3 regions of the Nocardioides sp. YIM 152588 genome follow, and region 1 is predicted to be linked to each of the others. Evidence: predicted binding sites of a transcription regulator. Region 1 holds the regulator's gene; each other region holds the start of a gene.
What was found. The regulator LexA, encoded in region 1, represses DNA repair genes until DNA is damaged. The targets are predictions, from matches to a motif close to TCGAACANNTGTTCGA.
Positions count from the first base shown of each region.

Region 2: the regulator LexA is predicted to act here: its motif matches at 4,289-4,304, upstream of imuA' (DnaE2-dependent mutagenesis accessory factor ImuA').
Region 3: the regulator LexA is predicted to act here: its motif matches at 4,841-4,856, upstream of recA (recombinase RecA).

Region 1 covers NZ_JBEGDJ010000004.1:140,653-147,749, reverse strand. Annotated here, with positions in the region: gene ABLM29_RS04220 (ATP-dependent DNA helicase) at 1-1,927, shown strand, start outside; gene ABLM29_RS04215 (MXAN_6640 family putative metalloprotease) at 1,992-3,689, opposite strand; gene lexA (transcriptional repressor LexA) at 3,845-4,576, opposite strand; gene ABLM29_RS04205 (LysM peptidoglycan-binding domain-containing protein) at 4,990-5,367, shown strand; gene ABLM29_RS04200 (PKD domain-containing protein) at 5,518-6,333, opposite strand; gene ABLM29_RS04195 (DUF6318 family protein) at 6,330-6,896, opposite strand; gene ABLM29_RS04190 (collagen-like triple helix repeat-containing protein) at 7,054-7,097, opposite strand, start outside.
Region 2 covers NZ_JBEGDJ010000026.1:29,967-37,063, forward strand. Annotated here, with positions in the region: gene ABLM29_RS13500 (hypothetical protein) at 1-8, shown strand, start outside; gene ABLM29_RS13505 (LLM class flavin-dependent oxidoreductase) at 57-923, opposite strand; gene ABLM29_RS13510 (phenylalanine 4-monooxygenase) at 920-1,858, opposite strand; gene ABLM29_RS13515 (Y-family DNA polymerase) at 1,989-3,626, opposite strand; gene imuA' (DnaE2-dependent mutagenesis accessory factor ImuA') at 3,628-4,278, opposite strand; gene der (ribosome biogenesis GTPase Der) at 4,437-5,762, opposite strand; gene ABLM29_RS13530 (lysophospholipid acyltransferase family protein) at 5,755-6,507, opposite strand; gene cmk ((d)CMP kinase) at 6,504-7,097, opposite strand, start outside.
Region 3 covers NZ_JBEGDJ010000001.1:10,759-17,855, forward strand. Annotated here, with positions in the region: gene ABLM29_RS00055 (allantoate amidohydrolase) at 1-628, shown strand, start outside; gene ABLM29_RS00060 (formimidoylglutamate deiminase) at 625-1,959, shown strand; gene hutI (imidazolonepropionase) at 1,968-3,143, shown strand; gene ABLM29_RS00070 (DUF3046 domain-containing protein) at 3,311-3,505, shown strand; gene ABLM29_RS00075 (MFS transporter) at 3,502-4,815, shown strand; gene recA (recombinase RecA) at 5,091-6,131, shown strand; gene ABLM29_RS00085 (regulatory protein RecX) at 6,131-6,691, shown strand; gene ABLM29_RS00090 (phosphoribosyltransferase) at 6,681-7,097, shown strand, end outside.

The DNA of each region.
Region 1 (7,097 bases):
GCGCGACGGCCAGGTCGCCATGGCCGAGGCGGTGGGCTCCGCGATGTCGGACCGGCGCCACCTGCTGGTCCAGGCCGGCACCGGCACCGGCAAGTCGCTCGGCTACCTGGTGCCCGCGCTGCTCCACGACGAGCGGGTCGTGGTGGCCACCGCGACCCTGGCGCTGCAGCACCAGCTCGTCGAGCGGGACCTGCCGCGGCTGATCGACGCCGTGGGCACCGCGCCCGGCGTGGACTCCTCGTTCGCCGTGCTGAAGGGCCGGTCCAACTACGCCTGCCTGCACCGGATCCGCGAGGGCGCCCCGGACGACCAGGGCGAGCTGATCCAGCTCCCCGAGGGGTCGATGGGCAAGAAGGTGCTCGAGCTGCGCGCCTGGGCCGAGGAGCAGGCCGAGGACGGCGGCTCGGGCGAGAAGGACACCGCCCCGCGGCACACCGAGAAGGAGTGGCGCCAGGTCAGCGTCACCCACCGCGAGTGCCTCAGCGCCGCCAAGTGCCCGTTCGGCGAGGAGTGCTTCGTCGAGCGCGCCCGGGAGAAGGCGCACCGCTCGCACCTGATCGTCACCAACCACTCGCTGCTGGCCATCGACGCCATCGAGGGCGTGCCGATGATCCCCGAGTACGACACCGTCGTGATCGACGAGGCCCACGAGCTCACCGCGCGGGTCACCCAGGCGGCCACCGACGAGCTCTGGGTCGCCGAGGTCGAGCGCACCGCCAAGCGCGCCATGCGGCACGCCGACGGCGACGCCCCCAACGACCTCGCGGACGCCGGGGACGCGCTGCGCGACGCGATGGCCGAGGCCTCGCCGGGACGCTTCGAGCGGGTGCCCGAGGACCTCGCGGACGCGCTGGTCCTGGTCCGCGACGCCGCGCGCGCCTGCGTCTCGGCCTTCCCGAAGCAGAAGGACGGCGAGGCCGACGCGGCGTTCACCCAGGCCAAGGGCGCCGTCCAGGAGCTGTTCGCGACGGCCGAGCGGATGGCGGCCGGCTCCGAGGCGGACGTGCTGTGGCTGACCGAGGGCACCGACCGGATGCCGCCGCGGCTGTGCGTCGCGCCCCTGCAGGTCTGGGGTCCGATGCGCGACAAGCTGCTCGCCGACAAGACCGTGGTGATGACGTCGGCGACGCTGATGCTCGGCGGCGACTTCTCCTCGGTCGCGACCGGCGTGGGGCTGAAGCCGACCGAGCGGGTCGAGGCCGGCGCGCCGGCGAAGCGCGCGCCCGAGGGCGTCGAGCCGTGGGTGGGCCTGGACGTCGGCAGCCCGTTCGACTACGGCCGCCAGGGCATCCTGTACGTCGCCCGCCACCTCCCGCCGCCGGGCCGTGACGGCCTGGCGAAGGCCCACCTGGACGAGATCGCGGAGCTCATCGACGCCGCGGACGGCCGCACGCTGGGCCTCTTCTCCAGCCGGCGCGCCGCCGAGACCGCGGCGGAGGAGATGCGCCGTCGGCTGCCGCACCTGACCACGCTCGCCCAGGGCGACGCGCAGCTGCCCGAGCTGGCCCGCCAGTTCGTCGACGACCCGCACACCTGCCTGTTCGGCACCCTGGGGCTGTGGCAGGGCCTCGACGTGCCGGGAGACACCTGCCAGCTGGTGATCATCGACCGGATCCCGTTCCCGCGGCCCGACGACCCGCTGATGAGCGCCCGGCAGCGCGCCGCCGACCGGGCGGGCGGCAACGGCTTCATGCAGGTCGCGGCGACGCACGCCGCGCTGCTGCTCGCCCAGGGCGCGGGCCGGCTGATCCGGACCCACGCCGACAAGGGCGTCGTCGCGGTGCTCGACCCGCGGCTGGCCACGGCGCGGTACGGCAGCTTCCTCAAGGCGAGCCTGCCGCCGATGTGGCCGACCACCGACCCGGCTGTGGTGCGCAAGGCGCTGGGGCGGCTCGCCGGCGCTGCGCCGGCCGAGCAGGCCGGCTGACCCCGAGCGCTGCCGGTGGTTGAGGTGCGAGCGGAGCGAGCCTCGAAACCACCCGCCCGGACCCTCAGCGGATCAGCGTGGCGCGCACCTTCTGCGGCGCCTTGTTGTCGCGGGGCTTGCCCTGGCACGTGTAGTTCCAGCCGCGCCCGAGGTCGCACCAGTAGCGGGTGCTGGCGTTCACCATGCTGACCTCGATCCACTTCACCTCGCCCTTGGTGAAGGGGAGCCGCTTCACCCGGCGGCCCTCGGAGTTGAGGGTCAGCCGCACCCGCTGGGGAGACTTGCCCGCGCGCTTGATGACGACCGCCGCGGAGCCGCCGATCGCGGGCGGGTTGCCCTTGACGACGAGCTTGAGCCGGCGCTGTCCCTTCGAGGCGGGCTTGAACCGCAGGGTCCGGGCGGCGAGGTGGTTGAGCTTGAAGGTGGTCGCGCTCTTCGGGTGGGCCGCGGTCGGCTTGATGCGCTTGTACAGCGGTGCCACCGGGTAGTACTTCTGCGCCCCCTCGTCGCTGTAGCTGGCGCGGGCGCGCCGGTTGGCGACCACGAAGTCGGTGAACACCTCGGTCATGTCGGTGCCGCGGGCCTCCAGGGCCTTGCGGATCGCCTGGACCGAGTAGCGCGACTTCGCGCCGGCACCGCTGTGCGCCATGGACTCCCAGAGCTCGCGGAGCAGGACGGGCATGCCTCCGTGCTGGGCGGGGAACCGGTCCGTGAGGTACTGGAAGAAGATCCAGGCCCCGTACGCGTAGGAGCCGTTGAAGGTGTCCAGCGGGGTCTGGGGGTGCCGGATCGGCCCGTACGGCAGGTAGGCGATGTTGTCGTTGACGTCGTCGTAGAGCTGGTCCTCGGCCCAGGTGGCGGTCGCCTCCAGGATCCAGGAGTCCTCGTCGACGTCGTAGCCGTACTGGACCGCGTGGAAGTACTCGTGGGCGGCGGTCACCTGGAGGTTCTCCAGCGGCGTACGACGGTTGAAGATGGCGTCGGTGTAGTTGTTGTCGAGGACGCAGTAGGCCCACGTGCGCAGGTGCAGGTCGCCGTAGGGGTCGCCGTCGATCACGTCGGGGTCGTCGGTGGTGCAGTAGCCGTACAGCGCCAGGGTGGCGGACACCAGCTGAGCGAGGTAGATGTCGGGCAGGTCGGCCTCGGTGGCGGTCATGCCGTCCGCGCCGCGCCCGTCGTCGCTGAGCACCGGCCGGTAGCCGGCGCCGGTGTAGGCGCCCGCCACGTGGTCCATCTCGCGCAGCACCGTGTCGACGTAGTCGGGGATGCCGTTGACCTCGCCCGAGAAGTTGCCGCCCGGGCCGTCGTCCTCGGCCGGCACCCTGTCCGCCGTGGTGGTGACCCAGTGCACGCAGACCTGGTCGCTGCACTCGTAGTACTGCGTGGCGGAGGCGTCGTAGCAGGCGTACTCGTGGTCGCACGTCGCGGGCCCGGTGGTGTCGGTGGGCCGGGCGAGCAGGCGTTGCGCCTGCTCGCGTTCGGCGGCCGGCAGCGCGGCGGCCTGGGCGGCCAGGTCGTGCAGCGCGATCGTGAGCTCGGCCGGCTCGTCCTCGGGCCCCTCGCCGTCGCCGTCCAGGATCTCCTGCACGGTCTCGAGCGCCTCCAGGGCGTGCTCCTGCGCCTGCTCCGCGGCCTGCTCGGGCAGGGTCGGCGCGACCGGTGCGGTGGGATCCGCCGTCGCTGCGGGGCCGACCGGGGCGAAGGCCAGGGTCCCGCTGAGGGCGAGGATCAGTCCGCCGAGGGCGGTTCGTCGGAGGCGCACGCGGGTGCTCGCATTTCGAAGGGGGGAGCGGATGGACGGGCTCGACCCTATGCCTCGACCCCGGGTGACGAGCAACGGCACCGCCATCCCCGCCCCGGTTCTCGGGGTGTCGTGGGGAGGGCGGTGCCGTCCGGGCGTGCTGTGGGGCCGAGGGGTCAGACGCGTCGGAGGACCGCGGTGACCTTGCCGAGGATCGTCGCGTCGGTGCCGTCGATCGGCTCGAACGCGGGGTTGTGCGGCAGCAGCCAGACCTTGCCGTCCTTGCGCTGGAACGTCTTGACCGTGGCCTCGCCGTCGATCATGGCGGCGACGATCTCGCCGTTCTCGGCGGTGCTCTGCTGCCGGATGACGACGTAGTCGCCGTTGCAGATCGCGGCCTCGATCATCGACTCACCGCTGACCTCGAGCAGGAACAGCTGGCCGTCGCCGACGAGCTGACGGGGGAGCGGGAAGACGTCCTCGACCCGCTCCTCGGCGAGGATCGGGCCGCCGGCCGCGATGCGGCCGACCACGGGCACGTTCGTCGCGGTCGGGGCGACGTCGCCGATCCCGGTCTCGTCCACCGGGCTCCCCTCGGTGCTGGAGATGGAGCGGCGCGCGGCCATCACCTCCGGGAGGAAGACCTCGATCGCGCGGGGGCGGTTGGGGTCGCGCTTGAGGTAGCCCTTCTCCTCCAGCACGCGCAGCTGGTGGGCGACGCTGGAGGTGCTGGTCAGGCCCACCGACGAGCCGATCTCGCGCATGCTCGGCGGGTAGCCGCGCTGCTCGATGGAGTCCTTGATGGTGGCGAGGATCCGCTGCTGCCGTGGGGTGAGGCCGGTGGCGTCGGGTGGGCCGTCCGGGAACTCGCGGACCGCGCCCCTGCCGCCCGTTCTCTTGTCGGTCATCGGGTCCTCCTCGGAACCTGCTGGCCTGCGCTGGCAGTGCTGCGCGGTGCCGTACGTCGTGGGCGTCCTGCTCCGTGTCGTGCCATGTCGTGCGAAGTCGTGCCAAGTCGTGCCAAGTCGTGCTGGTTCCCTGACGGTAGCGCGAGCGGCGCCGTCGATCAAACACGTGTTCGAAGTCGCGTGTCGCGTTTCGGGGGTCCCTGGCGTACTCGAACAATCGAACACGCATTCGAACAGGTCCTTGACCTGTTCGAACACCTGCTCTAACCTCGTACACGTGTTCGATCGAACAGATGATCGACGGACCGCCGGCAGAGACGCAACGGATCTGTCGGAGGGTCCGAGCAGAGTCTGATTCGCACCCGACAGCCCCGAGGCTCCGAACGACGGAGCCACTTCCCCCGGAGGTCACGATGAGCACCACCGTCAGCAGCATCAGCACCGCCCGTCCCGCCCGCACGGTCGCCCGCTCCCGCGGCAAGGCTGACCGATCCGGCGTGCGCCTGACCCGGCGCGGCCGCGTCGTGGTGTTCGTGCTCGGACTGCTGGTGGCCTTCGGCCTCGGCATCCTGCTGGCCTCCGGCTCGCTGGCGTCCGAGGAGAAGGGCGCCGCGCCGGTCGAGGTGGTGACGGTGGTTCCGGGCGACACCCTGTGGGACATCGCGAGCGACGCCGCCGCGGAGACCGGTACGTCCGACGTGCGGGCGATGATCCGCCGGATCCAGGAGCTCAACTCGCTGGACACCAGCTCGGTCTACGCCGGCCAGGACCTCCGGGTTCCGACCGCCTGACCCGCGCGCCGCACGGCGCGCCCACCGACACGTCCGTCGCCTCGACCCCGGCGGACGGGGCCCCTCAGGCCCAGGGGAAGACGAGGGGCGGGATCTCTGCAGAGATCCCGCCCCTCGCGCCATTTCCGTATGGCGGCCCCGCCGGCGCTGTCAGTCGCCGTAGCCGACGAGGGTGGGGTGGGCTTCGACGGCGGTGAGTGTGGTGGGGGCACCGGAGATGGTGACGGTGCCGTCGACGGGTTGCCAGGGGCCGCCGTTGACGCGGTAGTCGGCGGTGTAGGTGGCGTCGAGGCGGGGGTGGTACCGGCCGGTGTGCCGGTAGTTGTGGGTCAGGGCGAGCGCGGGGTAGGGGGCGCCGGCGGTGGTGGTGTCGCGGGTGGTGCCGTCACCGAAGTCCCAGTGGTACGTGGCGATGGTGATGTGCAGGTCCACGCGTTGGCCGAGGATGACGACGGTGCGCTCCAGGGGTGCGGCGGGGGAGTAGAAGTTGGTCTCGAAGTTGACCAGGGTCCGGCCGTCGGGTGGTTCGATCGCGAGCTCGGCGGCGTGGAGCGGGATGCGGCGGAAGGCTTCGAGGACCATGCCGAGGGTGATGGTGGCTGGCTCGGCGGCCTCGTCCTCGCCGGGGCAGTAGGTCCCCTCGGACAGGATGTTCCCCGTCTCGGGATCGGTGTACCAGAACGCGACCTCGTTCTGTCCATCCGGGCATACGGCGGGTTCGTAGCAGAGCGCCGCGCTCTCGAGGGCGCACGCGTTGTACTCGTGGTAGATCGGCGCTGTCGCGCCGGTTGTATTGTCGGATTCCGGCGGTGCGGAATCGTCCGGTATCTCTTCACTGGCGCCGATGGTGATTCCACTGTTGTCGGTCCCACCGTCGACGTCGGCGGTCGCGGGCGCGGTGGCAATGACGAGCGAGAGACTTCCCGTGGCGGCGACCAAGCCCAATCGCGCCAGTGTCCTACTCATCGATTGCTCCAGGAATGGACACGCCAGGACGTGCCCGTATGTTCCAGGATCTGGGTGACGGCCATGTCGGCCTTGTCGTACCGACCGTTCCGACCTGGTGCGCCGGCGACCCGTGTCGCGGTGGCGTGGATCTCGCTCGCTACCACCCACCTGCCGCTCCCGCTCGGGCTTGGTGTGGCTGAGGCCGTCAGAACGGTGTGCTTGCCGCCGTTGATGTGTCCGCCGCTTCCGTAGATGCGGTCGATCCACTGGACCGCGCCAGTGCAGAGCGAACACGCCTCCGCGTGCAGATCCTCCAGGCGAGTCGTGTCGCCGCTCGCTTGTGCGTAGCTGACGACCTCCCAGTAGTACTCGACGAACGCCTCGGCCCCGGCCTTCCCGTTCCGCGTCGCGGCGGCGGGCAGCGTGGGCTCGACGGGGCCGGGGTCGGGGGTCGCCGTGCTGGGTGGCGGCGCCGCGCTCGCGGACGGTGGTGTGGGCGCGGGGTCGGCCTCGGCGGCGCAGGCGCCGACCAGGAGTGTCGCGGCGGCGACGAGTGCCGCGGTCGTGGGTCGTCTGGGCACAGGTCCTCCTGGGGACTAGCCAGGTCGGAGGGAGCGTGCGGGAAGTATGGCGTGACCCCGGGCGCCGGCGCGGGCCAATGGAAGGACCTGTGGAAATCGCCGCGGCCCCGGCAGGCACGAGGCCTGCCGGGGCCGCGATGCGGTCCGTGGGAACGGGTCAGGACGACTGGCGGTAGGTCTCGACGACCGGGATCTCCGCGC
Region 2 (7,097 bases), on a different contig from region 1:
GCGAGTAGGCGACCGGGACCGCCGGTGGTGGTTTCGAGGCTCGCTTCGCTCGCACCTCAACCACCGAAGCGGGACGCGATCTCCTCGAACACCGCCGGGTCGGCGTCCCACTCGGTCCCCGGCCGCGGCCAGTGCACCGCGACGTCGGTGATCCCGAGCTCGGCGTACCGGCCCGCGAGGTCCTCGTAGGCCCCGACCGACTCCAGCCAGCGTTCGCCGCTGAACCCGGTCAGCAGCAGCTTCGGCATCGCCGCGACCTCGCCCACCGCGCGCCCCACGGCCTCGCCGGCGTCGCGCAGCCCGTCGACCTGACGCCGTACGTCGGCGAAGGGGTCGTCCCCGTGCGGGTTGGCGATCCACCCCTGGCCGAGGCGGGCGGCGAGCCGCAGGCCCCGGGGCCCGGTGGCGGCGATCCAGAACGGCGGCCGCTGCTGCACCAGGCCCGGGGCGATGGTGACCTCGCGGGCCGACCACTGCTCGCCGGCGAGGGTGACCGGGGCCGTGGTCAGCAGCGCGTCCATCTGGGTGACCCACTCGGCGAACCGGTCGGCACGCTCGCGCGGCGTCCAGTCCCGGTCGAGCACGTCGCCGTCGGAGGTGTGCGCGGCCCCGCCGGCGCCGATGCCCAGCGTGAGCCGGCCGCCGGAGATCCGGTCGATGGTGCGGGCCGCCGACGCGGTCGGGATCGGGGTGCGGAAGTTCGCCGAGGTGACCAGCGTGCCGAGCCGGATCCGGGACGTCACCGCCGCCGCGGCGGCCAGGGTCGCGTAGGCGTCGTCCCACGGCGACTGCCCCCGCCACGCCAGGTGGTCGTAGACCCAGCCGCCGGCGAAGCCGAGCTCCTCGGCGCGGCGCCAGGTGTCGCCCATCGCGGGCCACTCCTGGATCGGCCAGAGGACGACGTGCAGGTTCAGCGCGCTCACGCGCCGATTGTCTCAGCCTCCGCCGACGCAGCCTCCGACGCCTCCTCTGACGGCTCCCGGAGCCCCATCGCCGCCGCCGTGTCGTCGGTGCAGCCCGCGAAGAAGCCGCCGACGGCGTCGACCATGTGCGAGAACGACTCGGCCGCGAACAGCACCGGCTGGTAGTGGGTGATGTCGTAGTCGATGGTGGCCATCGCGGGGAAGTCCAGCGGGCGGATCACCATCGAGCGGAACTCCTCGATCTCGCCGTAGGAGGAGAGGATGCCGGCGCCGTAGGCGCGCAGGTCGCCGCCCTCGTGCAGCACGCCGAACTCGATGGTGAACCAGAAGACGTCGGCCACCATCTGCAGCCCGGCCCGGGTCTCCATCCGCCGGGCGGCCGCGCCGGCGAGGCGCTTCACCTCGGCGACCTGCGGGTCGGCGAGCAGGTTGCCGTGGCCGAGCACCTCGTGGATCACGTCGGGCTCGGGGGTGTAGAGCGGCAGGGCGTGGTGGCGCAGGTACTGGGTGGAGTGGAAGACCCCGTCGGCCAGCGACCCGTAGAACTCCTCCAGCGGCACGATGCCGGCGGCCGGGACGTAGGAGAAGCCGGTCAGCCGCTGCAGACCGGCCGTCACCTCGTCCAGCTGGGGCACCCGGTCGGCGGGCAGGTCGAGCGCGGCCTTGGCCTCGTTGAAGGCCCGACAGGCGTAGCGCTCGTGCAGCGGCGCGATGTGCCGGGAGACGGTGGCCCAGACCTCGTTCTCGACGTCCGTGTAGTCGATCCGCGGCACCGGGTCGCCGGGACGCCAGCCGAGGGCGACCTGGGCGATCTCGTTGCGGCGGGCGCGGTAGGCCGGGTCGTTCACGCCGGGGTGGTCGTCCCCGAGGTGGACGGTCACGGAGCCGTCCTCGCCGGTGGTCACCGGTGAGTAGAGCTGGCCTTCCTCGAACATCCGCGCCTCCTGCTGGCGATCGACATGTGACGTAGGTCTCTTTCTCGCCACGCTACGTCGCGCCACTATCTGCGGCAAGTCGGCGCATCCGCCGCAGATCCTCCGCACCATCCGCAGGCGAGCCGCCGCGCTAGTCGTAGGCGGCCTCGACCTCCCACCCGGTCGGCCGCCAGCGCAGCAGCCACGCGCTCCCGTCCAGGCCGACCACCTGGAACCGCGCCGAGCGGCCACCCTCGCCCGCCCCGGTCCACCAGCCCTCGTCCACCGGCCACGGCCCCGCCCAGCCGGCCACCGTGCGCCAGGTGCGCCGCTCACCGCCGACCACCCGGAACCGGTACGGCGCCCCGGTGACCACCCCGCGCTCGGTGACCGCGACGTCGTGGCCGGCGGGGTCGACCACCTCCGCGGGCAGCGGCTCGGGGAAGACGCGGGTCGGCGACGGCCCCGGGATCCTGCCCGGCCACGGCGGGCGGGCGTCGCGCAGCCCGACCGGTCGCTCGCCCCACGGCACCCACGCCTGGCGGTCGGACGCGCCGCGGCCGCCCTGCAGCACGGGCACCCGCACGGCGTCGTACCCGACCATGGCCTGGACGCGGGCCACGCCGCGGACCACCTGCTCCTCCGCGCCGCCGCCCCACAGCCCGTCGGCGTGGTCGCCGGCGGGCTCCACCGTCTCGGGCACGAACCGCACCCGCTCGATCGGGGCGCCCACCGCCCCCGCCTGCCGGCGGCTGCGCAGCCCCGACCCGGCCTGGAGCTGCCAGTGCACGCGGTCCACGAGGTCGCGGGAGGTGAAGCAGCGCGGGTGCACCCAGGTGCGGGCGCTCATCCCGCCCTCCCCCTCGGCCACCGCGGCGGCGTCGAAGATCGCCTCGACCCGGACCGCGGTGGCCACCAGCTGGCGGTCCGCGAGCCCGGCGACGAACCGCTCCGCGGTGGTCCGGACGCTGAACGTCACCGCCTCGGCCGAGTCCAGCGGCGGCTCGAACCCGATCTCGCGGACCAGCTCCGGCGGCGGCGTGCGGGCGCCAGCCAGGGCGGTCCCCTCGCCGCGCACCCGGCGCCACAGGTCAACGCCGTAGCCGCCGAACCGGTTGCTCACCTCGTCGGCGCCGAACGCCGCGAACTCCCCCAGCCGGACCAGGCCGAGCCGGCGCAGCAGGTCGACCAGGCGCCGCCCCTCCTCGCCGTCGTCGGCGAGCGCGGTCACCGGCAGGTCCCGCAGGTACGACGCCGAGCCGCCCGCCGGGACCACGGTGCACCCCTGCGGCGGCGCCGCCCGGGCGGCCCGCTCGGCGGTGTAGAGGTCGTCAGCGACGCCGGTCCGGCAGTCCCAGACCCCGAGGCCGACCAGCTGCTCGGCGAGCAGGGCGGCGGCGGCCTCCTCGCCGCCGTGGTAGCGGCCGGGGGCGCTCACCGCGAGCAGGCCGGGGCGGATCGGCGCGATGCCGGGGCGGAGCTCCTCGACCGCGGCGAGCACCGGCTCGAACCAGCGGGCGTCGCGCTCGGGGCCGTCGGCGAGCAGGAGCAGCTCGGGGCAGCGCGCCTGCGCGTCGCGGCGGCGCTGCCCGCGGCGTACCCCCTCGGCGCGGGCGGCGGCGTTGCAGACCGTCACCCGGTTGGCCGAGAGGACGGCCGCGGGCGTGGTCCGGCCCGCACGCACGCCGTCAGCGCCGTCGGGGCCGTCGGTGCCGTCGGAGTCAGCGCGCTCCATCAGCGCCGCGGTCACCGACCAGTCCGGGCACCAGACCACCAGGACCCGGGGCACGCTAGCCCGCCACCGAGCCCGAGCCGGCGCCCCAGGAGACGCCCTCTGCGTCCTCGCCGAACGGCAGCACGACCTCGCCGGCGCGCGGCCGACCGGTGCCGCGCACCGCGACGGACGCCCGATGCCGGCGCAGCCGCCCGTACCCCTGCCCCAGCCCCTCCCAGCGGGTCTCGGTGGCGGTGATCGTGGCGTCGCAGCGCGGCCACTCGCCGTGCACCACGAGGACCGCGGAGCGGGCGCGCAGCCGCGCCTCGAGGACGGAGGCGGACTTGGGGTCGATCCGCCCCGCCGGGCGCAGCACGACCACCCGGAGCACGTCCACGAGCGCCGCGCAGACCTCGACCCAGTGCTCGCCGGGCGAGGGGACCAGGACCGTGCGGGTCAGGTCGACGCCGAGCTGGTGGGCGGCCTCGACGCCGAAGTCGGACCAGCCGACGAAGCCGACCCAGTCCCCCGCCGCCGAGGCGCCGGCGGCGAGCGCCATCGCCAGGGAGGCGGTGTCGACGGCGTACGTGCCACCGGTGCGCAGCGCGACCAGCCCGTCGAGGGCGGGCGACACCGGCACGCCGAGGCGCGACGGACCTCCCTCGAGCGCCTGGATCCGCCCGCGCAGCTGCGCGAGGACGGACTCGTCGACGGCCGTTGCTCCCACCCGACCATTGTCGAACACATGTTCGATCCGGGCAAGCGGAATGGCCTAGACCGGTGGGTGTTTGGGCGTCGTCACATCCCGATTGGCCCCTTTCGGCCCGAATTCGGGGCCAATCGGGATGTGACGACGCGCCCCACGCGCAACAGCCACCCGACAGGTCAGGTGCGCTTGCGCTTCTCCCGCGGTCGCACCTGGAGGACGATCGGGGTGCCGACGAAGCCGAACTCCTCGCGCAGCCGCCGCTCGATGAACCGCTCGTACCCGGCGTCGAGCTTGCCGGTGGTGAACAGCACGAAGGTCGGCGGCGAGGTCGACGGCTGGGTGCCGAAGAGCACCCGCGGCTGCTTGCCGCCCCGCACCGGGTGCGGGTGCTCGGCCACCAGCCGGCCGAGGAACGCGTTGAGGGCGCCGGTCGGGACCCGGGTCTCCCAGCCCGCGATGGCGCGGTCCAGCGCCGGGACCAGCCGGTCGACGTGCCAGCCGGTCTTGGCGGTGATGTTGATCCGCGGCGCCCACTGGACCTGGACCAGGTCGCGCTCGATCTCGCGGTCGAGGTAGTAGCGGCGCTCGTCGTCGACGGTGTCCCACTTGTTGAAGGCGATGATCAGCGCCTTGCCGGCCTCGCGGACCTCCTGGAGGATCCGCATGTCCTGCTCGGCGACGGACTGGCCGGCGTCGAGGACCAGCACGCAGACCTCGGCCCGCTCGATCGCCGTCGTGGTGCGCAGCCAGGCGTAGTACTCGTGGCCCGACGCCTCCTTGACCCGCTTGCGGATGCCGGCGGTGTCGATGAACCGCCACTCCCGGCCGCCGAGCTCGATCAGCTCGTCCACGGGGTCGACGGTGGTGCCCGCGACGTTGTCGACGACCACCCGCTCCTCCCCGGCGAGCTTGTTGAGCAGCGAGGACTTGCCGACGTTCGGGCGGCCGACGATGGCGATCCGGCGGGGACCGCCGACCTCCTCCTCGACCTCCTCCGCCTCGGGCAGCACCGAGAGGATCGCGTCGAGCAGGTCGCCGGAGCCGCGGCCGTGCAGCGCCGAGACCGAGAGCGGCTCGCCCAGGCCGAGGTTCCACAGGCCGTAGGCCTCCGCCTCGACGCGCTCGTCGTCGACCTTGTTGGCGGCCAGCACCACCGGCTTGCCGGACTTGCGCAGCACCTTCACGACCGCCTCGTCGGCGTCCGTGATCCCGACGGCGGCGTCGACCACGAAGAGCACCGCGTCGGCCAGCGAGACGGCGATCTCGGCCTGGACCTTGATCCGCTCCGCCATCCCCTTCGCGTCGGGGTCCCAGCCGCCGGTGTCGACCAGCGTGAAGGCGCGGCCGCCCCACTCGGCGTCGTAGGAGACCCGGTCGCGGGTCACGCCCGGGATGTCCTCGACCACGGCCTCCCGGCGCCCGAGGATCCGGTTGACCAGGGACGACTTGCCAACGTTGGGGCGGCCGACCACGGCCAGGACCGGGAGGTTGATGTCAGTCATCGGATTCCTTCGCGAGCTCGATCTCCGGCAGCGGACCGGGGAGCTCCCGACCGGTCTCGCTGAGGGCGGCGGCGAGTTCCTCGCGCATCCGCCCGTGCAACAACGCGCTGAGAGCGCCCACCTGTTCCGCCGTGCGCGGCCATGAGTGGAGAGTCACAGGGATCGGGGTGCCGACCACGAGGTCGATCCTGTCACCCTTCGGCGGCAGGGAACCACTCGCGCCGCCCGGCACCCGGCTCCCCACGAACGTCAGCGGTACGACGGGGGCGCCCGTCACCATCGCCAGGTAGGCCGCGCCGCGCCGGAACGTGCGCAGCTCGCCGCCCCCGCGCGTCCCCTCCGGGAACACCCCGACCACGCCACCCTCGCGCAGCACCCGGACCGCGGTACGGACCGCGCCGGGGTCGACGCGGAACCGGTCCAGCGGCACCTGGCCGGCCAGCCGCAGGAACGCCCCGCCCAGCGGCGAGGCGAACATCTCGATCTTGGTCAGCGCGTGCACCGGCCGCGGCGCGAAGAGCGCCATCAGGGGGCCGTCGACGAGCCCGATGTGGTTGGCGGCGAGCACCACCGGCCCCGTGGCCGGGAAGCGCTCGGGGTGGTGCACCCGGACGTCGTACCGCCGCCGGACCAGCCAGCGCGCGGCCGGGCGCCCGCCCGCGAGCAGCCAGCGGGTCGGCGTGGCGACGCGGTCGCTCCGAGGGTGCTGCCGGTGGGCCCCGCGCTCGTCGGGGTCCAGTCTCATGACCCGCCGACGGCGGTCATGCCCTCCTCGACCAGGCCGGCGACCAGGTCGACGACCTGCTCCAGGGTCTGGTGCGTGGAGTCGATGTGGATCGCGCCGTGGACGCGGGTCAGCGGCGCCACCGCGCGGCCGGAGTCGATCTTGTCGCGGGCGAGCAGCGACGCCTCGGTGGCGCCGACGTCGGCGCCGCCGTTCTCCAGCGCGCGCCGCGCGGCACGGGCGGCGGGGTCGGCGGTCAGGTAGACCTTGACCTCGGCCTGCGGCCAGACCACGGAGGCGATGTCGCGGCCCTCGACGACGATGCCGCCCTCGCCCACGAGCTCGCGCTGCAGGGCGACCAGGCGCTCGCGCACCGCGGGCACCGCGCTGACCGGGGAGACGGCCGCGTTGACGGCGTCGGTGCGGATCTCCACCGACACGTCGGTCCCGTCGACGGCGATGGTCGGGCCCAGCGGGTCGGTGCCGGAGACGATGTCGGGCCGGCCGGCGGCCGCGGCGACCGCGTCGGCGTCGTGGACGTCGATCCCCTGGGCGAGCATCCACCAGGTCATCGCCCGGTACTGGGCGCCGGTGTCGAGGTAGCGCAGCCC
Region 3 (7,097 bases), on a different contig from region 1:
GATCTGGCCGCACGGCCGGTGGCGCTTCGACTTCACCGGCCGCGCGGACCACGCCGGCGCCGCCCGGATGGAGGACCGCGCCGACCCGATGCTCGCCTACGCGATGACGGCGCTGGCGGCGAACAAGCAGGCCCGGCTGTCGGGGCAGCGGGCCACGTTCGGCCGCGTCGAGGTCGCGCCCAACGGCACGAACGTGGTGCCGTCACGGGTCACCGGCTGGCTCGACGCGCGCGCGGACTCGCCGGAGGGCATGGCCGGGCTCGTGGCCGAGATCGAGCGGCAGGCGGGGGCCCGCGCCGAGCGCGACGGCACCTCGCTGGCCGTGACCCCCGAGTCGGTCACCGGAGCAGTCACCTTCGACCCGGTACTGCGGGGGCGGGTCGACGGGCTGCTCGGTGGATCGGTCCCGGTGCTGCCCAGCATCGCCGGCCACGACGCCGGCGTGCTGCAGGAGGCCGGCATCCCGACCGCCATGCTCTTCGTGCGCAACCCCACCGGGGTCTCGCACGCGCCGGACGAGTCGGCCGGGATGGACGACTGCCTGGCCGGCGTCGAGGCGCTGGCGACGGCGCTGACCGGGCTGGTCACCGGTCCCGGCCCCGGGCCGGTCGAGGAGGGGGCGGCGTGACGGCGTACCTGCTGGAGCGGGCGTGGGTCGACGGCGCGATGTGCGACGACGTGCTCGTCGAGGTCGAGGACGGCGTCTTCACTGCCGTCACTCCGGTCACGCCGGACGGGCAGTTCCCGCGCTTGACGGGCGTTGCAACGCCTGTCAAGCGCGGGAATCACCGGTCGACCGGTGATTCCGCCACCCCCATCCCCGGCCTCACCCTCCCCGGCTTCACCAACACCCACAGCCACGCCTTCCACCGCGCCCTCCGCGGCCGCGTCCAGGTCGGCCAGGGCAGCTTCTGGACGTGGCGCGACCGGATGTACGAGGTGGCCAACCGGCTCGACCCGGACACCTACTTCGACCTGGCCCGCGCCACGTTCGCCGAGATGGTGGCGGCCGGCTACACCTCGGTGAGCGAGTTCCACTACGTCCACCACCAGCCCGACGGCACCCCGTACGACGACCCGAACGCCCTGGGGCACGCGGTCGTCGCCGCGGCGGCCGAGGCCGGCATCCGGCTCCGCCTGATCGACACCTGCTACCTGGCCGGCGGCATCGGCCAGCCCCTGGGACCGCTGCAGCGGCGCTTCGACGACGGGGACGCCGACCGGTGGGCGGCGCGCGTGGCCGACATCGAGCACGACCGGGTCGGCGGCGCCATCCACTCCGTGCGCGCGGTCCCGCGGGACCAGCTCGCCACGGTCGCGAAGGCGACGCAGGGCCGGCAGCTGCACATCCACGTCTCGGAGCAGCCCGCCGAGAACGAGGCCTGCCTGGCGGCGTACGGGATGACCCCGGTCCGCCTGCTCGCCGAGGCCGGCGCGCTCGGCCCGGAGACCACCGCGGTGCACGCCACGCACCTGACCGCCGACGACGTCGGGCTGCTCGCCGAGACCGACACCGAGGTCAGCTTCTGCCCGACCACCGAGCGCGACCTCGGCGACGGGATCGGCCCCGCCCGGGCGCTGCACGACGCCGGCGTGCGGCTCAGCCTCGGCAGCGACAGCCAGGCGATCATCGACCCGTTCGACGAGATGCGTGCCCTGGAGGGCCACGAGCGCCTCGCCTCGATCCGGCGCGGACGGTTCACCGCCGACCAGCTGCTCGGCTTCGGCGCGGGTCGGATCGCGGTGGGCGAGCCGGCGGACCTGGTCACGATCGACCCGGAGAGCCCGCGGACCGCGGGCAGCGGAGCCGACCAGCACACGGCCGTGTACGCCGCCGCGCCGGCCGACGTCCGGCGGGTGATGGTGGACGGGCGGGTCGTCTTCGAGGGCGACCACCCACAGGTGGGCGCGGACCTCGGCCGCGCCATCGGACGACTGTGGACCACGACGGGGAAGTGAGCACCCAGATGACCGCGACGCTGCTGACCGGGATCGGTGAGCTGGCCACGAACGACCCGACGCTCGACGGCACCGGTGCCGGTCCGCTGGCGACGCTCGCCGACGCGGCGGTCGTCTGGGAGGGCGGGCGGATCGCGTGGGTGGGCCGCGCTTCGGACGCCCCCGACGCCGACACCCGGATCGACGCCGGCGGCCGCGCCGTGATCCCCGGCTTCGTGGACAGCCACAGCCACCTCGTCTTCGCCGGCGACCGGGCGCTGGAGTTCCGCGCCCGGATGGCGGGGGAGCGGTACGCCGCCGGCGGCATCCGCACCACGGTGGCGGCGACCCGCGGTGCGAGCGACGACGACCTCCGCGCCAACGTGGCCCGGCTGGTCGACGAGATGCGGCGCCAGGGCTCGACGACGGTGGAGATCAAGTCCGGCTACGGCCTGAGCGTGGAGGACGAGGCCCGCGGACTGCGGATCGCCCGCGAGGCCACGCCGGAGACCACGTTCCTCGGCGCCCACGTGGTCCCCGCCGAGTACGCCGACGACCCGGCCGGCTACGTCGACCTGGTCACCGGTCCGATGCTCGAGGCGGCCGCACCGCACGCGCGCTGGATCGACGTCTTCTGCGAGACCGGCGCCTTCGACGCCGACCAGGCGCGGCGGATCCTGGCGGCCGGCGCCGCGGCCGGCCTCCGGGGGCGGCTGCACGCCAACCAGCTGACGTACGGCGAGGGGGTCCGCCTGGCCTGCGAGCTGGGCCTGGCCGCGGTCGACCACTGCACGTTCCTCTCGGACGAGGACGTGGCGGCGCTCGCCGACTCGGGCACGGTGGCCACCCTGCTGCCGGGCGTGGAGTTCTCCACCCGCCAGCCCTACCCGGACGCCCGCCGGCTCCTCGACGCCGGTGTGCGGGTCGCGCTGGCCAGCGACTGCAACCCGGGCTCCTGCTACACCAGCTCGCTGCCGTTCTGCATCGCGATGGCGGTGCGGGAGATGGGGATGACCCCCGAGGAGGCCGTGCACGCCGCGACCGCGACCGGCGCCCTCGCGCTGGACCGCGACGACGTGGGGCGGATCGCCGTCGGCGCGCGCGCCGACCTCGCCCTGCTCGACGCACCGACCCACGTCCACCTCGCGTACCGCCCTGGCGTGCCGCTCGTGACCCGGGTGTGGCAGGAAGGCCGGGAGGGCTGACCGCCAAGAGCGGGGTAGTCCCTGACCAAAAGCACCCCGCGGACGGGGATTCAGGTGCTTTTCGTCAGGGACTACCCGCCTCGGGCCGCCCCGCTGTGGCAGGAAGGCCCGGAGTGCTGACCGGAATCCGATCGCCGGGGTTCGGAGGCGTCGGGGATGATGGACCCGTGAGGCACACGGAGTTCTGGTCGCGGATGGAAGAGCACCTCGGGGCGGGGTACGCCTCGGCATGGGCCGACCAGGTCGTGATGGGCTCGCTGGAGCACCGGACGGCGCGCGAGGCGCTCGACGCCGGCGTGACGCCCAAGGAGGTGTGGCGCGCGGTCCACGAGACGCTCGGGCTTCCGGAGCGCGACCGTTGAGCCACTCCCATGACCGCGCGTGGGCCCAGCGCCGGACGGTGCGCGTCCTGGTGCTGACCCAGGCGGTCGGCGCCATCGGCATCACCATCGGCATCGCGACGGCCTCGCTGCTCGCCCGCGACCTGTCGGGCTCCGAGGCGCTCTCCGGGCTCGCGCAGACGTCGCAGGTGCTGGGCGCGGCGGTGATCTCGTTCCTGCTGGCCGGGCTGATGGGGCGCCGCGGCCGACGCTTCGGCCTGGCCACCGGCTACCTGCTCGGCGCCAGCGGCGGCGCGCTGGTGGTCCTGGCCGGCGTGGTGGAGTCGATGGTCGTGCTCCTGGGTGGTGCGGTCCTGCTGGGCGCGGCGACGGCGGCCAACAGCGCCGCGCGGTACGCCGCCACCGACCTGGCCACCGACCACGACCGCGCCCGGTCGCTGTCGCTGGTGGTCTGGGCGACCACGATCGGTGCCGTCGCCGGCCCGAACCTGACCGGCCCGGCGGGCGCCTTCGCCCGGACCGTCGGCATCCCGGAGCTGGCCGGCCCGTTCGCCATCGCCGCGATGGGCATGCTGCTGGCGGCGATCGTGGTGACCGTCGGCCTGCGCCCCGACCCGCTGCAGCTGGCCCAGCGGCTGGCCGAGACCGAGCGCGCGGTGCCGGCCGCCGGCGCGACCGTCCCCCCGGTCGGTACGTCGTCGTGGCGGGCCGCCCGAGCGGCGGTGGCCGCGCGCCCGGTGCTGGGCTACGCCATCGCCGGCCTGGCGATGGCGCACGCGGCCATGGTCGGGGTGATGGTGATGACGCCGCTGCACATGGAGCACGGCGGTGCCGAGCTGGAGATCATCGGCCTGGTGATCAGCGGCCACGTGCTGGGCATGTTCGCCTTCTCGCCGCTGGTCGGCGTCCTCGCCGACCGCGTGGGCCGGCCGCCCGTGCTGGGCGCCGGGGGCGGGGTGCTGATCGCGGCGCTGCTGCTCTGCGCCTCCTCGCCCAGCGGCATGTCGTGGCAGGTCTCGGCGGGGCTCTTCCTGCTCGGCGTGGGCTGGTCGTTCGCGATGGTCTCCGCGTCGACCCTGGTCGCCGAGCACGCGCCGCTGGAGGCGCGCACCGCCGTGCAGGGCACGTCGGACCTGGTGATGGGCATGACCGCGGCCGGCGCCGGCGCGCTCGCCGGGCTGATCGTGGACCTGGCCGGCTACCCGACGCTGGCGCTGGTGACCCTGGCGCTCGCCCTGGGCGTGATCGGCGCCGCCGTCCGTGCCCACGCGGAGCGGCACGCCGTGCCGGCCGAGGAGGCCGCCCTCGACGCCGCCGTCGGCGGCGAATGAGCGACACGCCGAGGAAATCCTGCGTTCGAACACCCGTTCGCCTAGCGTAGTCGGTGAGCGAGCGGCGAGACGAGCACCGGCGTCACGTCGTCCGCCCTCCGCAGGCTCGGTCCCTGGGGATCGCCACGCAGCACACGGCGTCCCTCCCCAGGACGGCGGGGGGAGGGACGAAGTGTCGGAGGTCTGGTCTAGCGTCACCGCCCGAGATGACACGCAAAACCGCCAAGAACGCGACGAAGACTTCCGCGCAGCAATCCAGCACAAGGAGATCAGCCATGGCCGCTGACGACCGTATGAAGGCGCTCGACGCCGCCCTTCTCAACATCGAGAAGTCCTACGGCAAGGGCTCGGTGATGCGCCTGGGCGACGAGACCCGGGCCCCGCTCGACGTGATCCCGACCGGTGCGATCTCGCTCGACGTCGCGCTGGGCCTCGGTGGCCTGCCGCGCGGCCGGGTCGTGGAGATCTACGGTCCGGAGTCCTCCGGTAAGACGACGGTCGCCCTGCACGCGGTGGCCAACGCCCAGCGCGCCGGCGGCATCGTGGCGTTCATCGACGCCGAGCACGCGCTCGACCCGGAGTACGCGAAGGCGCTCGGCGTCGACACCGACGCCCTGCTGGTCTCGCAACCCGACTCGGGTGAGCAGGCGCTGGAGATCGCGGACATGCTGGTCCGCTCCGGCGCGCTCGACCTGATCGTCATCGACTCCGTGGCCGCGCTGGTGCCGCGGGCCGAGATCGAGGGCGAGATGGGCGACAGCCACGTGGGTCTCCAGGCCCGCCTGATGAGCCAGGCGCTCCGGAAGATGACCGGTGCGCTCAACCAGTCCAAGACGACCGCGATCTTCATCAACCAGCTGCGCGAGAAGATCGGCGTCATGTTCGGCTCGCCGGAGACCACCACCGGTGGTCGGGCGCTGAAGTTCTACGCCTCGGTCCGCCTCGACGTGCGCCGGATCGAGACCCTCAAGGACGGCACCGACATGGTCGGCAACCGGACCCGGGTCAAGGTCGTCAAGAACAAGGTGGCCCCGCCGTTCAAGCAGGCGGAGTTCGACATCATGTACGGCCAGGGCATCAGCCGCGAGGGCGGCCTGATCGACGTGGGCGTCGAGGCGGGCCTGGTCCGTAAGGCGGGCGCTTGGTACACCTACGAGGGCGACCAGCTCGGCCAGGGCAAGGAGAACGCCCGCAACTTCCTCAAGGACAACCCTGACCTGGCCAACGAGCTGGAGAAGAAGATCCTGGAGAAGCTCGGCGTCACCCCGCAGGTCGACGACCTGTCCGACGAGCCGATCGGCGTCGACAGCTTCTGATGCTGGGCAGCGGTGACGGCAAGGGCGTCGGCGCGGGGCCCGGGGTCGGCGACGCGCAGCGAGACGTCGACCCCGAGCCCGACCACGAGGCCATCGCCCGCAAGATCCTGCTCGACCAGCTGACGGGTCAGGCGCGCAGCCGCCACGAGCTGGCTGCGCGCCTGGCACGGCGCAACGTCCCCGAGGAGATCGCCGAGCGTCTGCTCGACCGCTTCACCGAGGTCGGCCTGATCGACGACGAGGCGTTCGCCCGCGCCTGGGTCGACAGCCGGCGGCGGACCCGAGGGTTGGCGCGCCCGGCGCTGGCGCAGGAGCTGCGCCGCAAGGGCATCGACGAGGAGACGCTGCGCGGCGTGCTCGACGAGGTCGATCCGGGAGCCGAGTCGGAGTCCGCCCGCGTGCTGGTCCGCAAGAAGATGAGGTCCATGCGCGGCCTCGACGAGACGGTCGCGATGCGGCGACTGACGGGCATGCTCGCGCGGAAGGGATATTCCGCGGGCGTCGCCTTCGCGGTGGTGCGCGAGGAGCTCGGTGCCACAGAATGGGCGGATGAGCACTGAGATGAGCGAGGCCGCGCCGGAGCGGGAGGTCCTGACCTACGAGGCCTTCGGGGAGGCAGTGCGGGACCTCGCACGCCAGGTCGTCGACGACGGCTTCGAGCCCGACATCGTGCTGGCCATCGCCCGCGGCGGCCTCGGTCTCGCGATGGGCCTCGCCTACGCCCTCGACGTGAAGAACCTCTCGGCCGTCAACGTCGAGTTCTACACCGGGGTGGACCAGCGGCTGGACGTCCCGATGATGCTGCCGCCGACGCCGGCGGCGATCGACCTGACCGGCATGAAGGTGCTCATCGCCGACGACGTGGCCGACAGCGGGCGCACGCTCGAGGCGGTCCGCGACTTCTGCGCCGACCACGTCGCCGAGACCCGCACCGCGGTGGTCTACGAGAAGCCGCGCTCGGTGATC